Regions from separate parts of the Thioalkalivibrio sp. AKL12 genome, predicted to be linked through region 2. Evidence: riboswitches for the same ligand, from Rfam matches in the RefSeq annotation. Region 2 holds a riboswitch; each other region holds the start of a gene.
The links. A riboswitch is a leader RNA that binds a small molecule or an ion and turns the genes downstream of it on or off. The one in region 2 is predicted to bind cobalamin.

Region 1: linked by a shared signal. The riboswitch ahead of D579_RS0104385 (TonB-dependent receptor domain-containing protein) and the one ahead of bluB (5,6-dimethylbenzimidazole synthase) in region 2 are both predicted to bind cobalamin.
Region 3: linked by a shared signal. The riboswitch ahead of D579_RS0104485 (porin) and the one ahead of bluB (5,6-dimethylbenzimidazole synthase) in region 2 are both predicted to bind cobalamin.

What each region holds. Positions count from the first base shown of each region.
Region 1 is NZ_KB898892.1:142,039-149,260, reverse strand. Features, by position in the region: gene D579_RS0104395 (cobaltochelatase subunit CobN) at 1-1,015, opposite strand, end outside; gene D579_RS0104390 (cob(I)yrinic acid a,c-diamide adenosyltransferase) at 1,127-1,681, opposite strand; gene D579_RS0104385 (TonB-dependent receptor domain-containing protein) at 1,685-3,550, opposite strand; cobalamin riboswitch at 3,691-3,937, opposite strand; gene D579_RS0104380 (hypothetical protein) at 4,025-5,923, opposite strand; gene D579_RS0104375 (cyclopropane-fatty-acyl-phospholipid synthase family protein) at 6,055-7,222, opposite strand, start outside.
Region 2 is NZ_KB898899.1:115,331-122,552, forward strand. Features, by position in the region: gene D579_RS0110310 (cobalamin-binding protein) at 1-693, opposite strand, end outside; cobalamin riboswitch at 914-1,178, shown strand; gene bluB (5,6-dimethylbenzimidazole synthase) at 1,272-2,045, shown strand; gene cbiB (adenosylcobinamide-phosphate synthase CbiB) at 2,042-2,944, shown strand; gene cobD (threonine-phosphate decarboxylase CobD) at 2,955-3,962, shown strand; gene D579_RS0110330 (cobyric acid synthase) at 3,962-5,446, shown strand; gene cobU (bifunctional adenosylcobinamide kinase/adenosylcobinamide-phosphate guanylyltransferase) at 5,443-5,964, shown strand; gene cobT (nicotinate-nucleotide--dimethylbenzimidazole phosphoribosyltransferase) at 6,832-7,222, shown strand, end outside.
Region 3 is NZ_KB898892.1:166,414-173,635, reverse strand. Features, by position in the region: gene D579_RS0104520 (OprO/OprP family phosphate-selective porin) at 1-1,372, shown strand, start outside; tRNA gene D579_RS0104515 (tRNA-Glu) at 1,476-1,551, opposite strand; gene D579_RS0104510 (hypothetical protein) at 1,586-1,810, opposite strand; tRNA gene D579_RS0104505 (tRNA-Ala) at 1,835-1,910, opposite strand; gene gltX (glutamate--tRNA ligase) at 1,953-3,359, opposite strand; gene D579_RS0104495 (DUF4399 domain-containing protein) at 3,505-3,954, shown strand; gene D579_RS0104490 (cytochrome-c peroxidase) at 4,019-5,023, opposite strand; cobalamin riboswitch at 5,215-5,437, shown strand; gene D579_RS0104485 (porin) at 5,548-6,678, shown strand; gene D579_RS0104480 (cytochrome c) at 6,699-7,222, shown strand, end outside.

The sequences.
Region 1 (7,222 bases), on a different contig from region 2:
GCGACAGCCGCCACTGGGTCGCGCTCACGTCCGCCAGTCGGATGCCCTTGATCACCGGGACATCCAGCTCGCCGAAGGCCTCGGCCACCGCCTCGCGGTTGCCGCCCCCGCCGACCACGAAGTCCTGCAGGCTCACGATCCCCGCGAGATCCGCCGGCCCGGTCACGTTCTCCAGGGTCTCGACTGCCTCGCGGCTCGCCCCGCCCCAGCGCGCGAGCACCACAAAACACTGGATATCGCGGTTCTCTAAGGCCTCACAGGCCGCATCCAGCAGGGCGCGGTCGCCCGGCCGGTCACCGGTATCCAGATCCAGCAGCGCCACGGCCGGACCCGCCTCCAGGTCGAGAGCGTCCGGATCGGGACTGGAACCGCCATGACGGTAATAACGGATGGTCTCGCGCGGGTCCGGATCGGGCACGTCGATCGCGTGGCCGCCGCGCGCGGCCAGCCAGCGCATCAGGCCCTCCATGTTCTCCGGCGTACGCCCCTGATAGAACGCGCGCCCGGTCAGCCAGTCCGCCTGTTCGGGGAAGCGCTCCTGCTGCTGGGCCAGGTGCACGCGCGGGTCCTCGCCCGGTTCGGGGTTGGCCGCCAGTTCGGTACGCACCTCGTCATCGAGGCCTGCGAGTACGGCCTCGCCGCCGATCCGCGACAGGGCCGTCAGGTGACGCACGCTGTTAATGGCCAGAATCGGGGCCCCCTCGGGCGGCGTGGTCTCCCGCAACAGACGATCGAGGCGTGCAGCCTGATCCCCGAATACCGCAGCCACCAGCACCGCGTCGGCCTCGCGCCACAGCGCCGATACCGCCTCGTCCGATTTGTCCGTGAGTTGCTCGGGGGTGCGCAGCACGACCTCCGCCTCCGGATATGCCTCGAGGAAACGATGCGCCCCGGCGGCGACCTCCGCCGCCGAGCGATCGGAGACCACACCCACCACCAGCGGCCCCGCGCCGGCCGGAACAACCCCAAAGAGGAAAAACGCGAAAGCAATCAGAATGGAAACACGGAAACGCATGGGACTTCCCGACAAAAAACGGCAAGAGGTCGCGAGGCGTATACCCGACACGCCAGCAACCGCTGCAATGGGAATGAGACGCCGCCAGAGCGGCGCCCGTCAGAAGAGGCGTCAGCCGCGCTGGCTGGCCGGCTGCCAGAGGACCTCGGCACCGTTTTCATGGCGAGCGAGGACGCGGCAGAGCACGAACAGGAGATCCGACAGCCGGTTGATATAGGCCAGCGAAGACGGTCGCAATGCCTCGTGGTGGTTAAGCGCCACCAGACGCCGTTCCGCGCGCCGGCAGACGGTGCGCGCAATGTGACAGTCGGCCGTAGCGGGACCCCCCCCCGGAAGGATGAACTCCTTCAGGGCGGGCAGATCGTCGTTGAAGGACTCCAACTCCACATCCAGCCGCTCCACGGAAGCGTCCGGGAGGGCCTGGTGCCCTGGCACTGCCAGTTCCGCGCCGAGATCAAACAACTCGTGCTGTACCAGCGCGAGCGAGCGCCGCACCTCCTCCGGCAGGTCGTGGACCAGCAACCGGCCCACGACACTATTCAGCTCATCCACGTCGCCAAACGCCTCGACCCGGTGGCTATCCTTGTCCACCCGCGAGCCGTCACCCAGCCCAGTCCGGCCTTCGTCACCCGTACGGGTCGCAATCTTCGAAAGTCGATTACCCATGAATCACCTCTGCTGGTAGCGCAGTTTCACGAACGCGGCCCGGCCCGGCTGGTTGTACGCCCCGGCGGTCTCGTAGTCCTTGTCGAACACATTGTTGACCGTAGCCTGCAGCTGCCATTCCGGCGCAATCTGATAGCTCGCGCGCAGATTCAGTAGGCCGTAGCCGGATAAACGTGCCTGCCCCCCACCGAAAAGATCTTCCTTTGCACGACTCTTCGCGATTAATGACGCTCCCAGAGAAATGCGTTGGAATTGACGATCGAGGTCGAAGCGAGCAGTCACCGGAGAGCGGCGAGACAATTCGTTACCAGTGTCTCGATTCTCTGTATCCAGTAGCGTCAGCGCAGCACGAGAGCTCCATGCTCCTATATCGTGCCCTCCCTCGATCTCCAACCCACGAATCCGTGCCTCATTAACATTTCGAGGCTCGTTCACATCCGTAGCCGGATTGAGGTCGTTACAATTCGCAACGCACTGGTATTGGATAAGACCATCAACATGGGTCTCGAAAATGCTTAAATCAAGGTGAACGCCCCTGACGCTGTAACGCATTCCAATCTCGACGGTCTCAGATTCCTCTGCAGCTAGCCCCGGGTTACCTCGATATGTCCCGAATGACGACGACGATTCTGGGAAATAGAGATCATTGAAAGTTGGAGCCTTGAAGGCAGTACCGTAGGAAGCACGCAATCTCAGTGCGTCCGTTGCCTGCACTCCCCAAGCAACCTGCCCGGTTACTTTTCTACCAAACTGCTCATTGGTGTCATGGCGAATACTGCCCTCCAAGTCATGGTCACCCACTTCCGTGCGCAGCACCGAGTACGCACCGACGTTGTAGCGCGAATCTTCAACGTGATCAGCCGTGCTATCGACCCGGTCTTCATATGCATCAAGCCCGGCAATCAAATAAACACGGTCCATTATCTCGAAATCATTTCGCCAATCCACGCCGTCGCGTTTCGTATTGAAGCGCGACGAAAAGACGCCTTCGCTGAAATTATCGTTCTCATCGCGACTGTGACTAACACTGAGTTCGGTGTCCCAAAGGGGGGTTACAGGCACTCGCAAGCCAGCACGAAGGGCGGCATGCCGAAAATCGGTTTCATCTTCGGTACCGTCGAATTCGGTCGTGCCCTCCGAATAAAGGATATTCCCGAAGAACTCGACGCCATTATCCAGACGGTGCGAGACCTTGGTTGCCAACGAGGTGTTGTCGTAGCCATCCCGGTCGTCGTCACCGACATCGTCCTGCACATTGATGCCGTCGGTCGCGAAGTGGCTGAGCGAGAAACTGTAGTTCGTGCTCTCGGTACCACCCGCGACACCAACCCCGGCCTCGCGGGTATTCAAACTGCCACCGCCGACAAACGCGTTGACTTTCGGAGGCCCTTTGCGGCCTTCGCGAGTGAAGGTCTGCACCACGCCACCAATCGCATCGGAACCGTAGATGCTGGTGCGCGGACCGCGCACGATCTCCACCCGCTCGATCTCTTCCGGAGGCAGGAACTGCCAGCTTGCGCCGCCCGTCGTCGCGGAACCCATGCGCACGCCGTCGATCAACAGCAGCGTATGGTCGGAACTCGTGCCACGCGTATACACCGAAGTGGACTTGCCGAAGGCGCTGTTCTGGGAGGTTTCGATCCCCGCGCGCCCCTCCAACAGATCGGTGAACTGCAGGGGTTGCAGGCGTTCGATCTCTTCGCGGTCGATGATGGTCACCGAAGCGAGCGTCTCGTCCACTGTCTGGGAGATGCGCGAGGCGGTGACCTGGACGGTCTCCAGCGTCTGGGCATCGTCGGTATTCGGTGTGTCCGCCAAGGCGGGACTAGTGGCCAGCAGGATGGCCGCGGAAAGTGCTGTGCGTTTCATTTTGTAGAGTCTCCCGGCGAGCCGCCCGCACGCCGTTGATTCGTCGGGATCGCGCAGACAGGGGGAGACAGACACGAGGGGGATCGGCCAGGACCGGCGAACGGCCCGGCACGATCATCCGCCTCGCATGCCCGCCGCATGCCGCGCGATCATTCCCTGGCCGGTCTCCGGGCTGACGAGCGTCCGGTGCGGCGCCTTCCCGAACATCATGTTCAGTGGCACTGGCCGCGACCATCAGAGACCGACTGGCGGTCTCTCGCTCGATCACCGTTGCGGGGGCAGCGTCGGATTCGTCTCCGGGCCTTGCGGCCCGTCGGAGACTCACCGATCTTCCCGTTTAACCCGCCAAGCCAGGCCTGGTCGGGCACCGAGGAACGCAGCGAACCCTACACAGTTGGGTGCAAAATTACCAGCCTCCAACCCACCCACCAGGCGCTCTCGCATGACGCTGGCAGGCTCGCGTGTCGCCGCCGATCACCGGCGGCGGCGTTCCTCGGCGTGCAAGTAGCGTGCCCCGCGCTTGAGCAGCAATCCCCAGGTCTTGTCCTGCAACATGGCGTCGAACTCGGGGGAGCGCTCGGCGCGTAAAGCCACCGGATGCGACTCGTCCCCGGGGTGGGTGGCCAGCATGTCCAGGCGCTCGCGATTGGCGCCGTAGTGATCGACCAGGAAGTCACGCATGGGATCGCTCAATGGCAGGTGATAAATGCGTGTGAGGCGCAGCGCCAGCCACTCGGCCATGCGCCCGAGATCCTGCCGGACCTTGCGCACCATGGCCGAGCCCAGGCCTGCCTTAGCATCCGCGCTCATGCCCACGTAGAGCCCGCCCAGATAGGCCGCGGGGTTGGCATAGATCGCGCGCTGGATACTGGGATTCGTAAGATCCACCAGCGGCTCCATGATCAAGGCGAGCTGGATCCCGATCCGCTTGGCGGTCTCCGCATCCAGTGCCGAGCCGCCAAAGTAAAACAGGTCACCCTCGCGCTCGATCTTGAGTTCCTTGAGGAAAGAGCAGAAGTGGCTGGCCAGTTTCAGCTTCTGGTCGTCGGTCAGCTCGATCAGCTCCTCGCTCACCCGGATGCCGCGCACGCTGCGCTTGAACCAGCGCTTCTCGCCGCGCTTCTCGACCTGCGCCCGGCGCAGGGCCTCCCAGCGTTCCACGGCGTTGGTGTAGCGGCTTTGCGCCTGCATCAGCTGATCGCGCGCCTCGCGCAGGTCCTCGACCCGACGCAGGGCGAGCCCCAGCATCTGCCCATCCGGCGAATTCTCCGAAGGTTCGAGATCCTCCAGACGCTGCACCGCCTCCAGCACCTGACGACCCAGGCTGACGACCGGCTCGCGCAGCGCCTGTGGATCCAGGCCCGACGCCTCGTGCTGGGACAGCAGGATGCCGAGCGAGCGCAGGCGGCTGACCACCCCGGCCTGAGCCACACGGAAGCGGTTGCCCTGGGATTCGAGGCGGTCCAGGGCCGCCCCGAGCTGCCAGCCCCCCGACCATTCGAAGCTCAGCCGCTTGATCTGGCGTCCGTTCACCAACTCGAAGGCGAGGACAAAGATCGCTTGTACGTCGTCGAGGGTGCAGCGCGCCAGGTCATCGGCGTCCGCGGCGGAGAACAGTCGATCCAGGAACTGATCCACCCGGCGCACACCGTCCTCCTGGGTTGGCGCCACGCCCCGCAGGCGGTCGCGCAGGAGATCCGCAACCTCCGGCGCCTCGTGATGCAGCTTCTCCAGGGCCGCGAGCCGGGAGTCCTCGGTCGCATCCACCAGATCCGCGACGCGCGAGCGCAGCCCCAGGCGACGATAAATCTCGATCTGCTCCGCGGCGGCCGCCAGGCTGGCATCGCCGGTCATCTCGCGCACCGCGACCGCCACGGCCTCGGGGGCGATATCCACTTCGTGCAGCAGGACTTGGGCTGCCTTGCGCCGGCGCATGTCCGGGGTCATCTCGCCCATCGCCAGGTCGCGGGTAACGAACAGCAGATCGGGCAGCAAGTCGATGGTGTTGCGCAGCTGATCGCGCGAGCGCTCCTGGCGCTTGCCCCGTGTGGCATCCGCGACGAAGCGCGCGACCAGGCCGATGACCCCGAACAGCAGGGTGTAAACGGCAAAGAAGATGAAGTTCTGTGCCGGGGCGGCGTGGCCGAAACCGAGGAAGTAGCCGCCCTGCATCGCCAGGAACGTGACCGGCCCGGCGGCCCACAGCAACTGGAGAAAGTTCAGCGACCAGGGTACGCGCCGTGCGGTGGCAGCCACCTCTGTAATGCGGCTGCGCCCGGCCGCCTCGATCAGGACGTGCTCCTGTGACGGTCCGCCGGCCTGCGGGCTTTCCTGGCCCTGTGCCTCCCTGCGTTTACGAAAGCGACCGAACACGCGCACCTGCTCCGGAATGGGTGGTTACCGCCGGCATGGCCGCAACGCTCCCCTTAGTGTAGGGAAACCGTGTTCGGTTCGCGCGCGCCGGGCGATACTCGCGCGAGCGGCCCGGCGCGTCCGATGCGCCCTCAGGCGGCGTCGCTGCGCTGTGCCCGGGCCTTCCCGGGCGGTGTGGAGATCACTTCGGGGGCATCGTCCCGATAGAGGTAATCGCGGGTCAGCGGCACCGCATCCTGCTGCTTGGCCATCTGCACGTGGAACACCACCTGATCCCACCAGCGGAAGGTGCCCTCGCAACTCGCCAGGTAGAACTCCCACATGCGGCAGAAACGCTCATCGAAGCGTTCGACGGCCTCGGCCCGCACCTTCTGGAAGCGACGATACCACTCGGCCAGCGTCTCGGCGTAATGCAGGCGCCAGAACTCGATATCGGTGGTGCACAGCGGCGTGGGCTCCAGCGCGCCCATCACCTCGGACAGGGCCGGCGTATACCCGCCCGGGAAGATGTACTTGCTCAACCACGGGTTGGAAGTGCCGGGCGGCTCCTGACGCCCGATGGTGTGCAGCACCGCGATGCCTTCCGGCTTCAGCAGATCATGCACGCGCCGGAAGAACGTCTCGTAGTTGGGCGTGCCCACATGCTCGAACATGCCGACGCTGACAATGCGGTCGTACTGGTCGTCGTGTTCGCGGTAGTCCTGATAGAGAAACCGCACTCGATCCTCGAGCCCCCGACGCTTGGCCTCGTCACGGGCAACCCGCAGCTGCTCCTTCGACAGCGTCACGCCGTCTACCTGCACGTCGGCATGCTCGGCGAGATGGAAGGCCAGACCGCCCCAGCCGCAACCGATGTCGAGCACGCGCATCCCCGGCTCCAGCATCAGCTTCTTGCGCAGCATCGCGCACTTGGCCTGCTGCGCCTCTTCCAGCGTCATATCCGGGCGCTCGAAATAGGCGCAGCTGTAGAACATGCCCTCGTCCAGGAACTGACGATAAAGCCACTCATCGACGTCGTAGTGATGGGCGATGTTCTGGTAGCAGCGCGCCACCTTGTTGCCCTGCTCGATCAGGGCCCGCAGCATGCGCACTGCAGGGTTGACCCGCTGCTTGAACATCGGCGCGAAGTTGCGCATGGCCACGTCGAGGAACACCTGCAGGCCCTCGGGGCCGGGCGACCACAGGCCGTCCATGTAGGTCTCGCCCAGCTGGAAGCCCGGGTCGCGCCCAATCTTGCGCAACGCCGCCCTGTCATGCACCTGCATGGTTACTTCCGGCGCGCCGTTCCCGAAACGCTGC
Region 2 (7,222 bases):
CCATTGGCCCCAGGCGACCACCCAGTCGGGGCGGTCCTCGCCCATGCCGCCGCCGATGATGACCTCGGGGTCGGCATCCAGTACGGCTTCGCGGCCAATGCGTGGCACCAGGCGGTCGAGATCGCCGAACACGTTCACGCCGCCACAGACGGCGATGGCCTCGGCGATCAGGTGGTCGTCATTGACCGTCATCAACGGTTGCTCCCACACCTGATAGAACACGCGAATCGGGTCCCGGTCGCCGTACGTGGCGCGGAGCGCGTCCATTCGGCCCAGGAAGTCCTCTGCCGCGGCCTCGCCCTGGTCATGCGTGCCGGCGAGCGTGGCCATGCGCCGCATGCTCGAGGCCACACCCTCGAAGCTGCGTGGTTCCGATACGTACACCGGCAGTCCCAGTTCGCGCAGGCGTTCGACCTGAGAGGCGGAGTTGCCGCTCTTCCACGCGATCACCAGATCGGGGTCCCTTTCCAGTACCCGTTCCAGGTCAATCCGGCTGTAGCCGCCAATCCGCGGGATGGCCTCCGCCTCGGGCGGATAATCGCTGTACTGCGTTGCGCCCACGATGCGGTCCCCCGCACCCACGGCAAACAGCACCTCGGTGATGTGCGGCGCCAGGCTGACGATGCGCTCGGCAGGCTGCTCCAGATGGACCTCGCGGCCATCGTCGTCAGTGACCGTGATTGAGTCCGCCATTGCGATCAGCGGGGTTGAGAGCAGGCCCAGGAGGCAAGCGAGCAGTGGAGTTCGGAAAGTCCAGAATTGCATGATTTTACAGTCGCATTGGATTGATTGTTCAAGCGCCTTCGAGCCGGCTGGGGAGCCGCCACTTGGCGCTGGACTAGCGGGGCATCATAGCAGCAAGCCTGGGGCGCCTCGGAGCGTCAATTGGTCGGCAGTGGGCTTGCCGCGTATGATTGGCGGCTTGCTACCAGGTGCCCGGGCGACTGATCGCGCGGGTTAAACGGGAAGTCGGTGCAGGCGCGAGATCCTCCGCAGCCCCATTCCGACGCTGCCCCCGCAACGGTAAGCGAGTGGGTTCGAGGGGTGCTTCCGCAGGCCGCTCGGACCTCGACAAGTCGAAAGCCACTGGGCCGAACGCGGCCCGGGAAGGCGACTTGCCGCCCCGGGTTGCCGGGGCCTCGCGAGCCCGGAGACCGGCCTGGACGATGTTTCTGCGACCGCGCGGTGGGCGAGGGTCGGTAGGTGCGGGCCCCCTGTGGCCGCACCCCGATCCCTCTGCATCCGCGTCGTGTCCCCCTGACGGTAAGCCGATGCAGTCCGAGTTGCCCGCCAATGAGAACCCTTCCTGCCCGGGCGCTGATGCCGGGGGTTCGGGATTTGCCCAAGATGAGCTTGCGGCCGTCTATCGCGTGATCGCGGAACGCCGGGATATGCGCCATTTTCGGCCGGACCCGGTCGATCCAGCGGTGCTGCGGCGGCTGCTGGAGGCGGCGCATCGCGCGCCGAGCGTGGGGTACATGCAGCCCTGGCGCTTCCTGCGCATTACCGACCCGGCGGTGCGCGAGGCGCTCCACGCCCACGCGGCGGATGAACAGGCGCGCACCGCCGAGGCCTGTGGCGAGCGCGCGGCCGACGTGCATCGCTTGAAGCTGGAGGGCATCCGCGAGGCGGGCGAGTTGCTGGTCGTGGCCCTGACCGATGGCCGCGAGCGCTACGTGCTGGGCCGGCGGACGCTCCCCGAGATGGACCTCTGTTCGGCCGCGTGTGCGATCCAGAACCTGTGGCTGGCCGCCCGCGCCGAGGGCCTGGGCATGGGCTGGGTTTCCCTGTTCGATCCGGACTGGCTGGCCAATCGGCTGGACATGCCCGAAGGCGGGTACCCCATTGCCGTGCTGTGCCTCGGGCATGTCGAGCGCTTCTATGACCGGCCGATGCTGGAAACGGCGGGCTGGGACAGCCGCCGCCCGCTGGAAGACCTGGTGTTCCAGGATCGCTGGGGTGCGCCGTGCGAGCTGGCTGCGTCCACGGACGCCCGGGAATCCGCCGCGCGTCCGGATGGGCCATCCGGAGGTGGCGACACATGAGTACCTTTCTGATCTTGATCGGCGCCCTGATCCTGGACCGACTGTTTGGTGACCCACGGCGGTTCCATCCGCTCGCCGGATTCGGCCAGCTCGCGTCCTGGGCCGAATCCCGCTGGCATGCGCCCAGTCGTGTACGCGGAGCGCTCCTTCTCGCGGCGCTGGTCCTGCCCTGGGTGGCGCTGGCCGCACTGGGCGCCTCGCTGGCCTGGGGCTGGGTTCTGACGGTGGCGATCCTCACGCTGGCAATTGGCTGGCGCAGCTTGGACGAGCATGCGGAGGTGGTGGCCGAGGCCCTGGAAAAGGATGACCTGTCTGGGGCGCGCACCGGTGTCGGCATGCTGGTCAGTCGCGACACGGCGGCCCTGGACGCGCGCGGGGTGAGTGGCGCGACCATCGAGTCGGTGCTGGAGAACGGCAACGACGCGCTGTTCGCCACGATCTTCTGGTTTCTGGTGGCTGGCGCGCCGGGCGTGGTGGCCTATCGGCTGGTGAACACGCTGGACGCGATGTGGGGCTATCGCAATGACCGTTTTCGCTCGTTTGGCTGGGCTGCCGCGCGCCTGGACGATGCGATGAACCTGATCCCGGCCCGCCTGACGGCGCTGGGCTATGCCCTGGCCGGGCGCGGCCGGGACGCGCTGCAGTGCTGGCGCGAGCAGGCCGCCGGCTGGAAGAGCCCGAATGCGGGTCCGGTGATGGCGGCGGGGGCGGGTGCGCTGGGTGTGGTCCTGGGGGGAGCGGCACCCTATGGCGGGCAGCGCGAGTGGCGACCCCGCCTGGGGATGGGCCGCATGCCCGACGCGGCAGGCATTCGCCAGGCGGTTGAGCTGCTGGATCGTGCGCTGGCCATCTGGATGGCCTTCATTGTGGCCGGGGTGATTGTCGTTGTCCTGTTCTGAGGCCCAATCGATGCAGACGCCGGAGCCGCAGGTACTGATCCAGGTGCACGGGGGCGGTATCCGTCAGGCGGCTGCGCGCTACGGGATCCCCGAGGCCGACTGGCTGGATCTCTCCACGGGCATCAACCCGCATGGCTACCCCGCGGGCGAGCTTCCGCCAGGGGCCTGGGCACGCCTGCCGGAACCGGACGACGGTCTGGAGGCCGCAGCCGCCGCCTATTACGGGACCGGGGCGCTGTTGCCGGTGCCCGGTTCCCAGGCCGCGATCCAGCTGCTGCCCGCGCTACGGGAAGGCCCTTCGCGCGTGGGCATCCTCGAGCCCAGCTACAACGAACACGCCCGGGCCTGGCACGGGGCCGGGCATGACGTCGTCCCGCTGGATGGGGATTCGATTGAGGCCGCATTGCCCGGCCTGGACGTGCTGGTGCTGGTCAACCCCAATAACCCGACCGGACAGCGGTTTGACCGCGCGGACCTGCTGGCGTGGCATGCGACCCTGGCCGCGCGCGGCGGCTGGCTGATCGTGGACGAGGCGTTCATGGACGTGACACCCGAGGCGAGCCTGGCGACGGACGCGCCGCGCGAGGGTCTGGTGGTACTGCGCTCGCTGGGCAAGTTCTTTGGCCTGGCCGGGGCGCGCGTGGGATTTGTCATCGCGGAGGACACGCTGCGCACGCGACTGGCCGCCCGGATGGGCCCGTGGGGTCTTGCCGGACCGTCCCGCTGGATCGCCACCCAGGCGCTGTCGGACCGGGCCTGGCAGGCCGAGACACGCGGCATGCTCCAGGCACGTGGTCAGCGCCTGGCGGACTTGCTGCGCGACCAGGGGCTGGAACCCGCCGGCGGCACCGCGCTGTTTCAGTGGTGCCGCGTGGACGATCCCGCAGGCTGGCAGGATCACCTGGGCGCGCAGGGCATCCTCGTGCGGCGGTTTGATGAGCCGGGCAGCCTTCGTTTTGGCCTGCCGGGGCAGGAATACGAATGGAAGCGCCTGGAACAGGCGCTGGGGGCGTCCTGATGGGTACGACGCTGATGGTGCAGGGCACGACCTCGGATGCTGGCAAGAGCGTGCTGGTCGCGGGGCTGGCGCGCGTGCTGCATCGGCGGGGGCTGTCGGTGGTGCCGTTCAAGCCGCAGAACATGGCGCTGAACAGCGCGGTCACGGCCGATGGTGGCGAGATCGGGCGCGCCCAGGCCCTGCAGGCCGCGGCCTGTGGCCTGGACCCGCATACGGACATGAACCCGGTACTGCTGAAGCCCAGCTCGGATCAGGGGGCGCAGGTCATCATCCACGGCCGGCCGGCGGCGGAGCTGGATGCCCGGGCCTACCACGACTACAAGCCGGTGGCGCTTGAGGCGGTGCTGGCCTCGCATCGGCGCCTGACGGCGCAGTACGCCCATGTGCTGGTGGAAGGCGCCGGGTCGCCGGCGGAGATCAACCTGCGCGCGGGCGACATCGCCAACATGGGCTTTGCCGAGGCGGTGGACTGTCCGGTGATCCTGGTCGCGGATATCGACCGGGGCGGGGTGTTCGCGCACTTGGTGGGCACGCTGGCGCTTTTGAGCGAGACGGAGCGCACGCGGGTGCAGGGCTTCGTGATCAACCGCTTTCGCGGCGATATCGGCTTGCTGCAACCCGGGCTGGACTGGCTGGAACAGGAGACCGGCAAGCCGGTGCTCGGCGTGATTCCGTACCTGCACGGGCTCTACCTGGATGCCGAGGATGCCCTGCCGCGCGAGGCGATGCCTTCGACGCCCGCGGACGCGCTGAAGGTGGTCGTGCCGGCACTGCCGCGCATCTCCAACCATACGGATTTCGATCCGCTGCGGCTGCACCCGGCGGTGGACCTGCGCTTTGTCGGACCGGGCGAGGCGTTGCAGCCCGCCGATTTGGTCGTCCTACCGGGCTCGAAGTCCGTGCGCGCCGATCTCGCCTGGCTGCGCGAGCAGGGCTGGGAAGAAGCGCTGCAGCGGCATGTGCGCTATGGCGGCAAGGTGCTGGGGATTTGCGGCGGATTCCAGATGCTGGGTCACGCCGTGTACGATCCCGATGGCGTCGAAGGCCAGTCGGGCTCCACGCCGGGGCTGGGCTGGCTGGATATCGAGACCCGGCTCGCACCCGAGAAGCACCTGGAGCGGGTTCGCGGCGACCGCGTGCTGGATCGGGAGGCCCGTGTGGAGGGCTACGAGATCCATGCGGGCGTGACGACCGGGCCGGGCCTGGGGCGTCCGGTGCTGCAGCTGGAACACGGCGCGGATGGCGCGCGTAGTGCAGATGACGCGGTGGCCGGCACTTATGTTCACGGCGTGTTCGATACATCGGACGCCGCCGAGGCCTTGCTGCAATGGGCGGGTATGCGCAGCGGGATGGAGATCGGGGAAGACCTGGCAACGGCGCGGGAGCGCGGCCTGAAGCGCCTGGCCGATTCTCTGGAAGAACACCTGGATATGAATTACATACTGACCCTTCTGCAAGCCGAACGGAAGGAGCCAGTCGCATGAAGACCCTGGTACTGGGTGGCGTGCGCTCGGGCAAGAGCCGGCTGGCAGAACAACTGGCGGCGGCCAGCGGCCTGCCCGTGACCTACGTGGCGACGGCGCGCGCGGACGATGCCGAAATGGCGCGCCGGATCGAACGCCACCGCGCCGACCGGCCCGGAGACTGGGGCCTCGTCGAGGCGGGCACGGGCCTGGCCCGGGCGCTGGAGCAGGCCGCGGGACCCGAGCAGTGCCTGCTAGTGGACTGCCTGACCCTGTGGCTCACCCAGCTACTGTGCACCGATGACGAGGGCCGGATCGAGCGTGAACGCGAGGCGCTGATCGAGACTGTTCCACGCCTGCCGGGCACGTTGGTGTTCGTATCCAACGAGACCGGCATGGGGATCACGCCCATGGACGCACTGTCCCGCCGCTTCGCCGACGAGGCCGGCTGGCTCCACCAGCGCTTGGCCCCATCGATGGACCGCGTCATCCTCACCGTCGCCGGCCTCCCGCACGTCCTGAAGGGAGACCCGCTGTGACAGGCTGGCATACAAGCATTCCGCCCTCCAGGATGCGTTCTGCCCTCCAGGCACATAGACAAGCACGCCGGCAGGCCGGCACCACCGCAGTATCCCGACCCCAACCGTCACCCCTGCCACCTAACCCTCGTCATCCCGGAAACTGCGAAGCAGTTATCCGGGATCTCCATCGTTGGCAGGTGGCACGGACGTCAGGGGGTATCCCTGGCGCGTGGAGATCCCGGCTCTCCTCTTCGCTGCGGCCGGGATGGCGGACAGTAGTGGGAGGGCGGGCTGACGTCAGGGGGGAGTGCTGCGCCCGGGATGACGCCAAGGAAAGCGCTTACGGCCGGGAGGGCGAGAAGCAATGGGCCGGCATGACAGTTGGGCGGGTGGCCAGGATTCCTGGTCCAGACGTTCGGATGTTCCCCCCAACGTCGTCATCCCGGAAACCGCGCAGCGGTTATCCGGGATCTTCGTCGTGGGAGGTGGCGCAGACGTCGGGGTGTTCCCGCGTGGGAGATCCCGGCTCTCCGCTTCGCTACGGCCGGGATGACGGGAAGTGGTTGGCGAAGACGGGCAATGGATGGCCGGGATCACGAAAAGCAATGGGCCGGCATGACAGTTGGGCGGGTGGCCAGGATTCCTGTTCCAGACATTCGGATGCTCCCCCAACGTCGTCATCCCGGAAACCGCGCAGCGGTTATCCGGGATCTTCGTCGCGGGAGGATGGGGCAGACGTCGGGGTGTTCCCGCGGGGGAGATCCCGGCTCTTCGCTTCGCTGCGGCCGGGATGACGGGAAGTAGCCGGCCGGGATGGCGAGGAGTCATGGGTCGGGATGAAGGAAAGTGGCAAAGCACGCACGAGAGACCAATGAGGACCAACAAGTGACCGAAGACTGTGACTGGCTGCAGGTGCCGCCGGCGACCCTGGCCGCCGCCGCCCGGCAGGCCGCGGCTGAACGGCAGGCCCAGCTGACCAAGCCGCCTGGGTCGCTCGGGCAACTGGAGGCGATCGCCGAACGCCTGGCCGGCATGCAGGGCCTGGAAAAGCCAGGGCTGGAGAACGTCCACATCGCGGTGTTCGCCGGCGATCATGGCGTGGTGGCCGAGGGCATCTCGCGCTTTCCGCAAGCGGTGACGGCGCAGATGGTCGCGAACTTCGCGACGGGTGGGGCGGCGATCTCGGTGCTGGCGCGGTACCTGGGCGCCTCCATCGAGGTGATCAACCTGGGCACGGTCGCGGAGCCGCCCGCGGTCCGCGGTGTGCAGCAACTGA
Region 3 (7,222 bases), on a different contig from region 2:
GGACTCCAACTCCGCCCTGATCGACAAGCTGATCGAACGCGGCGTCCTGACCGAGCAGGATGTCCGCGACCTCCGCGAATCCGAGGCGCAGGAAGAACAGCGCCGTGCCGAACAGGTGCAGGCCGAGGATCGGTATCAGGGACTGGAGTATGAACCCACGCTACCGCTGCAAAACGTGGATGACCGCATCCAGGCGCGCAAATTCCGCGTGGAAAGCCAGGACGGAAAAAACCGCTTTGGCCTGCGGGGCCGGCTGATGGTTGACACGGAAGTAGCCAATTGGGATGACAATCTTTCCGAGGCAGCCAATGAAGCCGACCCGATCCCCGAGCATGGCACTTACCTGCGCCGGGCTCGCCTCGGGGCGATCGGTGTCTACAACAACCTTTGGGAATGGCAACTGGAAGTAGACTTCCGCGACAGCGACGTGCGATTCGCCAATGCCTATGTGGCACGACTATTCGATCAGGGTCGTCTCGCGGTCGGCAATTTCAAGGAGCCCTTCTCCCTAGAGAGTTCGACCAGTTCGCGCCGCCTAACGTTCATGGAACGCGCAACCCCGGTCGATGCTTATCGCCCGAGCCGCGAAATCGGTCTCATGTACGAGACGCTCGTCCCTGACTGGTATTTCGCAGCGGGCGTCTTCGGCGGCGACGGGACAGACCGTGATCGCGACGTCAAGGAAGGCTACAGCCTTGCGACTCGAGGGTCCTTTGCCCCGTACATGTCCGACGACACCTTCACGCACCTCGGGGCCTCGTTCAATCACCGCGTCAACGCGACGGACGAAGGTACCCTGGAAGATGTACGTCTACGTTCACGCGAGGGGGCACGTGCGATCGACGTTCGACTGATCGGCCGGAATGACCTTGAAGGCGTCGATTCCTACAACCGCTATGCGCTGGAAGCCGCCTGGGGAAAAGGGCCGTTCTCCCTGCAAGGCGAGTATCTTCGCGTCGATCTTGACCTCGACCGAGAGCAGGTCCTTGATGCACATGGAAGCAACGCAACGGACAAGAGCAGCCTCACACTGGATGGTTACTACGTTCAGGCGAGCTATTTCCTGACCGGCGAACAGCGCAACTACCGGCCGTTCAGCGGGGACTTCGGCGCCGTTCGTCCAAACTCCACGTTTGGTCACGGGGGCACTGGCGCCTGGGAAGTAGCCGCGCGCTATGCCCACGCCGATTCCATGGAACACACCCGCGTGGGGCGCGGGAACAAGATGGACCACTACACCCTTGGCCTGAACTGGTATCCCAATCAGGACATGGTGTTCAAGTTGAACTACATGTACTTCGACTATGAGGGCCGTGGTGGGAAGTCCGACGGCAACCACGTTCTGGCAGCTCGCGCCCAGTTCGAGTTCTAGGCCCGACGGTTGGGCGGGCACACGGACGTTCCCGCCACTTCACAAGTCGCAACCACAGCAAAAGAAAAGGCCCGAACCTTGCGGCTCGGGCCTTTTCGGGATATGGCGTCCCCACGGGGATTCGAACCCCGGTCGCCGCCGTGAAAGGGCGGTGTCCTAGGCCTCTAGACGATGGGGACGTAGAGGCAACGTCTTCTTCTTACTTCCGCTTGCTTACTCGGGTGGGCCCTTGGGCCGGTCTTCCTCGCTACCTGGTGCGCGATGCAGAAGCGTCGTCACCAGACCGTTGAACACCAGCAAAAACCCGACCGGTACCAGCGCGATGAGGGGCTTCGACCAAGTCTGTTCCCCGGTGAGCATCAGCCCGAATCCGCCGATCAATCCGATCACTGCCAGCACCAATCCAACGTAGAGCGATATGACTCCAAAACGATGCATTAATGAACTCGCAGTACCCCTGAGTGGTGGAGCCAGGCGGGATCGAACCGCCGACCTCCTGCATGCCATGCAGGCGCTCTCCCAGCTGAGCTATGGCCCCGTGTCAGGCGAGCGCGTACTGTAGCCAGCACCCCCAAATGTGTCAACCCGCTGCGGCGGAAATTTTCTGCAACGCACGGTCGATACGGGCCAGAACGCGCTCGCGACCAATGAGCACCAACGTGTCATCGATGGGCGGGGACACCGTGCCGCCGGTAAGGGCCACACGCAAGGGCTGCGCCACCTTGCCGAGCTTGAGTTCCAGCCGCTCGCCAGTGTGCACCACCACCTCGTGCAGCGCCTCTTTCTCCCACGCCCCGAGAGCGCTGAAGCCATCGTGCAGGGTTTGCAGCACGGGCTGCGCCTCGGCGGTCAGCTGCTTGCGCGCCGCCTTCTCGTCGTAGTCCTCGAACTCGCGATAGAAATACACGCTGTTCTCGGCCATCTCGCGCAGGGTACGCGCCCGTTCACGCTGCGCGATGACCACATCGCGCAGTTCCGGCCCTTCGGAGGGATCGATCCCCAGCTGCCCCAGGTGCCAGCCCAGTTCCAGCGCGACGTGGTCCGGGTCCAGCGTCTTGATGTAGTGCTGGTTCAGCCACAGGAGCTTGTCCGGGTTGATGGCGGAGGCGGATTGGTTCACGTCCTTGATATCGAACAGGCGAACCAGTTCGTCCAGTCCGAAGATCTCCTGGTCGCCATGCGCCCAGCCCAGGCGCACCAGATAGTTGAGCAGGGCCTCCGGCAGGTAGCCCTCGTCGCGGTACTGCATGACCGACACCGCGCCGTGGCGTTTGGACAGCTTGGCGCCGTCGGGCCCCATGATCATCGGCAGGTGGCCATAGCGCGGCGGCTCCACCCCCAGCGCCTTGAGGATGTTGATCTGGCGCGGCGTGTTGTTCAGGTGATCGTCGCCGCGCACCACGTGGGTGATGCCCATATCCATGTCGTCGACCACCACCGTCAGGTTGTAGGTCGGCGAGCCATCCGAGCGGGCGATGATGAGGTCATCCAGCTCGTGATTCTGGAACGCGACCTTCCCGCGCACCATGTCGTCAACAACTGTCACGCCCTCGTCCGGCGTGCGAAAGCGGATGACCGGCTCCACGCCCTCGCGCGGCTCGGTACGGGCGCGGCAGCGACCGTCGTAGCGCGGCTTCTCCTTGCGCGCCTTCTGCTCCTCGCGCATCGCGTCCAGCTCTTCCCTCGAGCAGTAGCAGCGGTAGGCGTGGCCAGCGGCCATCAGCTGCTCGATCACTTCGCGATACCGGTCGAACCGTTCGGTCTGATAGAACGGGCCGTGGTCATAGGTCAGACCCAACCAGTTCATGCCCTCCAGGATCGCGTTCACCGACTCCGCAGTACTACGTTCCAGGTCAGTGTCTTCAATGCGCAGCACGAACTCGCCCCCATGGTGGCGGGCATACAGCCAGGAGAAGAGCGCGGTACGGGCACCACCGATGTGGAGATAGCCGGTGGGACTGGGAGCAAAGCGGGTACGGAAACTCATGCGCAGGACACTCGATCAGGGGTAGCAAGAATAGGGGGAACTAGGGTAGCAGAACGATACTCCCCGATGACCCTGCAGCCCGGTTTCGGTTGGCTATACTCAAGACAGGCAACCACAGGGGCCTGCGCCGCCCAAAGGAGTCCTAATGAAACCGGTTTCGCTCACCCAACTTGCAACCATCGCTCTGGTCACCGGGGGATTCGCCCTGGCCGCTGGCAGCGCCACCAGCATGGAGCGCGTTTCGGCCGCCGATGAAGCCAAGGTATATTTCATCAGCCCGCAGGATGGCGACACCGTCGAGAGTCCCGTGCGGATCCAGATGGGCCTGCGCGGCATGGGCGTGGCCCCGGCCGGCGTCGAGGCCGACAACACCGGGCATCACCACCTGTTGGTGAACCAGCCGCTGGACGAGGTCGACCTGGATGCCTCGCTCCCCTTCTCCGACCACAAGCGCCACTTCGGAGGCGGTCAGACGGAAGGCGAAATCGAACTGGAACCAGGCACCCACACCCTGCAATTGCTCTTCATGGACTACCGCCACCTCAGCTTCGACCCGCCAGTGACCTCCGACAAGATCACCATCACCGTCGAATAGGCGACACAAAAAAGCCCCCTCCGGACCCGGAGGGGGCTTGTCATCGCCAGTGGCGACCGGTCGCTTATGGCAGTGACGGGATCTCGAACTGCGGCATGTCACCGGTCAGCGCGTGCATGAAGGCCTCCAGGTCCGCGACTTCATCGTCGCTAAACTCCATGCCCAGCATCTCCTGCCCCATGATGCGGATCGCCTCGTCCAGCGTGGCGGTCTCGCCGTTGTTCATGTAGGGGTAGGTCAGGGCCACGTTGCGCAGGGTCGGGGTCTTGAAGGCAAAGCGATCACTCTCCTCCCCGGTCACCAGGTAACGGCCCTCGTCTTCCGAGCCCGGCACCTGGATGCGATGGAAGTGGCTGTCGGTCAGTGCCGGGCCACGGTGGCAGGCGACGCAGCCGTTATCCGCGAACAGCTTCATGCCGCGCATCTGCTGCTCGCTCATCGCGCCCTCGTCCCCGACCAGCCAGCGATCCAGCGGCGAGTTCGGGGTGTTCAGCGTGCGCTGGAAGGTCGCCAGCGCATGGGCCACGTGATCGGCATTGATCACGTTGTCACCGTCATAGTCCGGATAGGCGGCCTCGAACTTCTCCTGGTACTCGTTGAACTCTTCCAGACGCTCGATTGCGTCCTCCAATGGCATCGCCATCTCGATCGCGTCCTGGATCGGACCCAGCGCCTGGCCTTCCAGGTCGTCCTCGCGACCGTCCCAGAACTGTGCCGTGAAGAAGCCGGAGTTCAGCACCGTCGGGGTGTTGCGCTCGCCGACCTGGCCGTCATGACCCACCGCACGCGGGATACGATCCGCCCAGCCCAGCGCCGGGTTGTGGCAGGTCGCGCAGGAGATCACGCCCGAACTGGAGATGCGCGGCTCGAAGAACAGCATCTTGCCCAGTTCGATCTTCTCCTTCGTCATCGAGTTGTCCGCCGGGATCGGCGGCAGCGCCGGCAGCGGCTCGAACACATCCCGGTACTGCGAGTAGTCGGTATCCGCCACGGCGGGCGCGGCCACGCCCAGCGCCAGGGCGGTGCAGGCCGAAAAGATGGCGCTACGAAGATAAGAACGTCGAATCATGGCGCGTCTCCCTGAGATTGGATCGGTGTCGGCGAAGACCGATATAGACTCGGTCCAAATCACCTGAATCCCACCCTATCGACCCGGTATTCGATCGACCAGCGAAATCAGCCCGCCCGTTGATCCAGATCAATCATTGCGGTTGGTCGCTCATCAAACGCGCCTCTTGCCGGCCTGTTTGCACACCAGTACCCTTCGCCCCGCCTCCAGGTGCCCTGGCGTTCCATCGCCGGGGATAATCGGGAAGCCGGTGCGCGAACTGCCGTTCGCAATGCCGGCACTGCCCCCGCAACGGTAGGTGAAGACAACGGATCGACAACCACTGCGCCGCAATTCGGCGTGGGAAGGCGATCCGCCCGGGCACCCCCGCCCGCTTCACGAGTCCGGAGACCGGCCAGGAGGAAACCTGACGCTGCGGCGGGCAAGCGGTCGGGTCGGGCTCGCTGTGTCTATAGTCCCCGACCTCCCCTGGCCCACCCAGCGTCATTCCATCCACGGCGCACGGGGTGTGCGTCCCAGGGAGAATGACTTTGAACAAACCGACCCGACGACCCGGCCGGCCGCCACTCCTGGCTCCGGCCCCGACCCTTCTCGGCCTGTTGATCGCCAGTGGCGGGGCTTCCCCCCTCCAGGCACAGTTCGAATTCGGAAGCGAAGCCGACGACTTCGCCATCACCCTGGACCCGCTCATCCAGGGCCGCTACGCCATCGAGCGGGGCGACGAGGGAACCACCACCGAATTCGACTTTCGCCGCGCCTGGCTGGATACGACGGGCACCCTCTTCCACCCCGATCTTAGTTTTCGCCTGCAGCCCGACTTCAGCAGCGGCGAGCTCTCGATGCGCGATGTCTGGCTCCAATACGCGCTGACCGAGTCCCTCGACCTGCGCGCCGGCCAGTTCACCGTGCCCTTCGGTCTGCCGCGGGACATCGGCGGCCCCAACCGGCTGTTCACCGAGTTGAGCATCGCGGGGAATCAGTTCGAGGTCCCGGCCGGACGCGATACCGGCGTCACCCTACTGGGGGGCGACGGCGACGACCGGGCCTGGGCCATCGGCGTGTTTGACGGTCGCGGCCGCCTTGACCAGCGGGATGACCGACCGTCCACCTCCGGCCACCTGTTCAGCGCTCGGGGGGCCTGGGCACCGGTAGGTACCCTTCCGCGCGACAACACGACCGTCGGCAAGCCGGTCGAGCATACGGTGGCCCACGGCGTCGGCCTGCAGGCGGCGAACCGCAATCACCTGCGCGACTGGACTCGCGGACGGGAGAACCAGGTAAATCAGCAACGCGCCGACTGGGTCACCGCAACGGCCGACAGCGTCGTCAAGTTTGCCCGCACCGCCATTTCAGTCGCCGCCTTCCGCCGCGACGTATCGCCCGATCACGGTCCCTCCTACCACGACCTGGGCGCCGAACTCGAGCTGGCCCAGGCACTGCCCTGGGAGGGGCTAGAGGTCGCCGCGCGCCACGCTGTGCTGCGCCACGACGCCGGCGACGACCTCGGCACCGACGAGCGCTGGCAGCGCGAATGGGGCGCCGGCCTCAACTGGTATCACCGCGGCCAGCGACAAAAGACCCAATTGATGTGGCTGGACCGCGACGCTGGCACTTCAGACTGGGAGCTGCACTTGCAGCACCAGTTCCGCTTCTGAAACCGGAAAGGAGATCCGACATGACTAGAACCACCTTCACACCGGCCCTCCGGGTCACCGGCCTTGTCCTGATCCTGCTCGCCGCCACCGTCGCCCATGCCGGCGAGGTGACGCTTCCGATGCCCGGGCCCTGGGGTGACGACTACAGCGAGACCCTGGACGACCCGGACACAGTGGACGCCACCGAGGCCTTCCAGCGCTTCCGTCAGCAGAGCATGCAGGGCACATCCGCCACCTACCGCAGCATCGAGCAGATCCTGCGTTATGGCGCACCATTCGCCGGACGTCTGCCCGATCTGGCCGAGGAACTGGCGCGCCGCGCCGACGACATCGAAACCTGGTTCGCACGCGAGACACCCGCGCGGCACGGCGAACCCGGAGCCCTGCCCGCGGCCTGGGAAGACCCGGACTTCGCCGAGTACAAGGCCGCCTACCGCGAGGCCGCCCAACAACTACAGCGCAAGGTGGAGTCGGCCGAGGACCTGGGGAACGAAGACTTCCAGCTTCGCGCCACCGAGGCCCTGAACGGCGTGCGCCACCATTG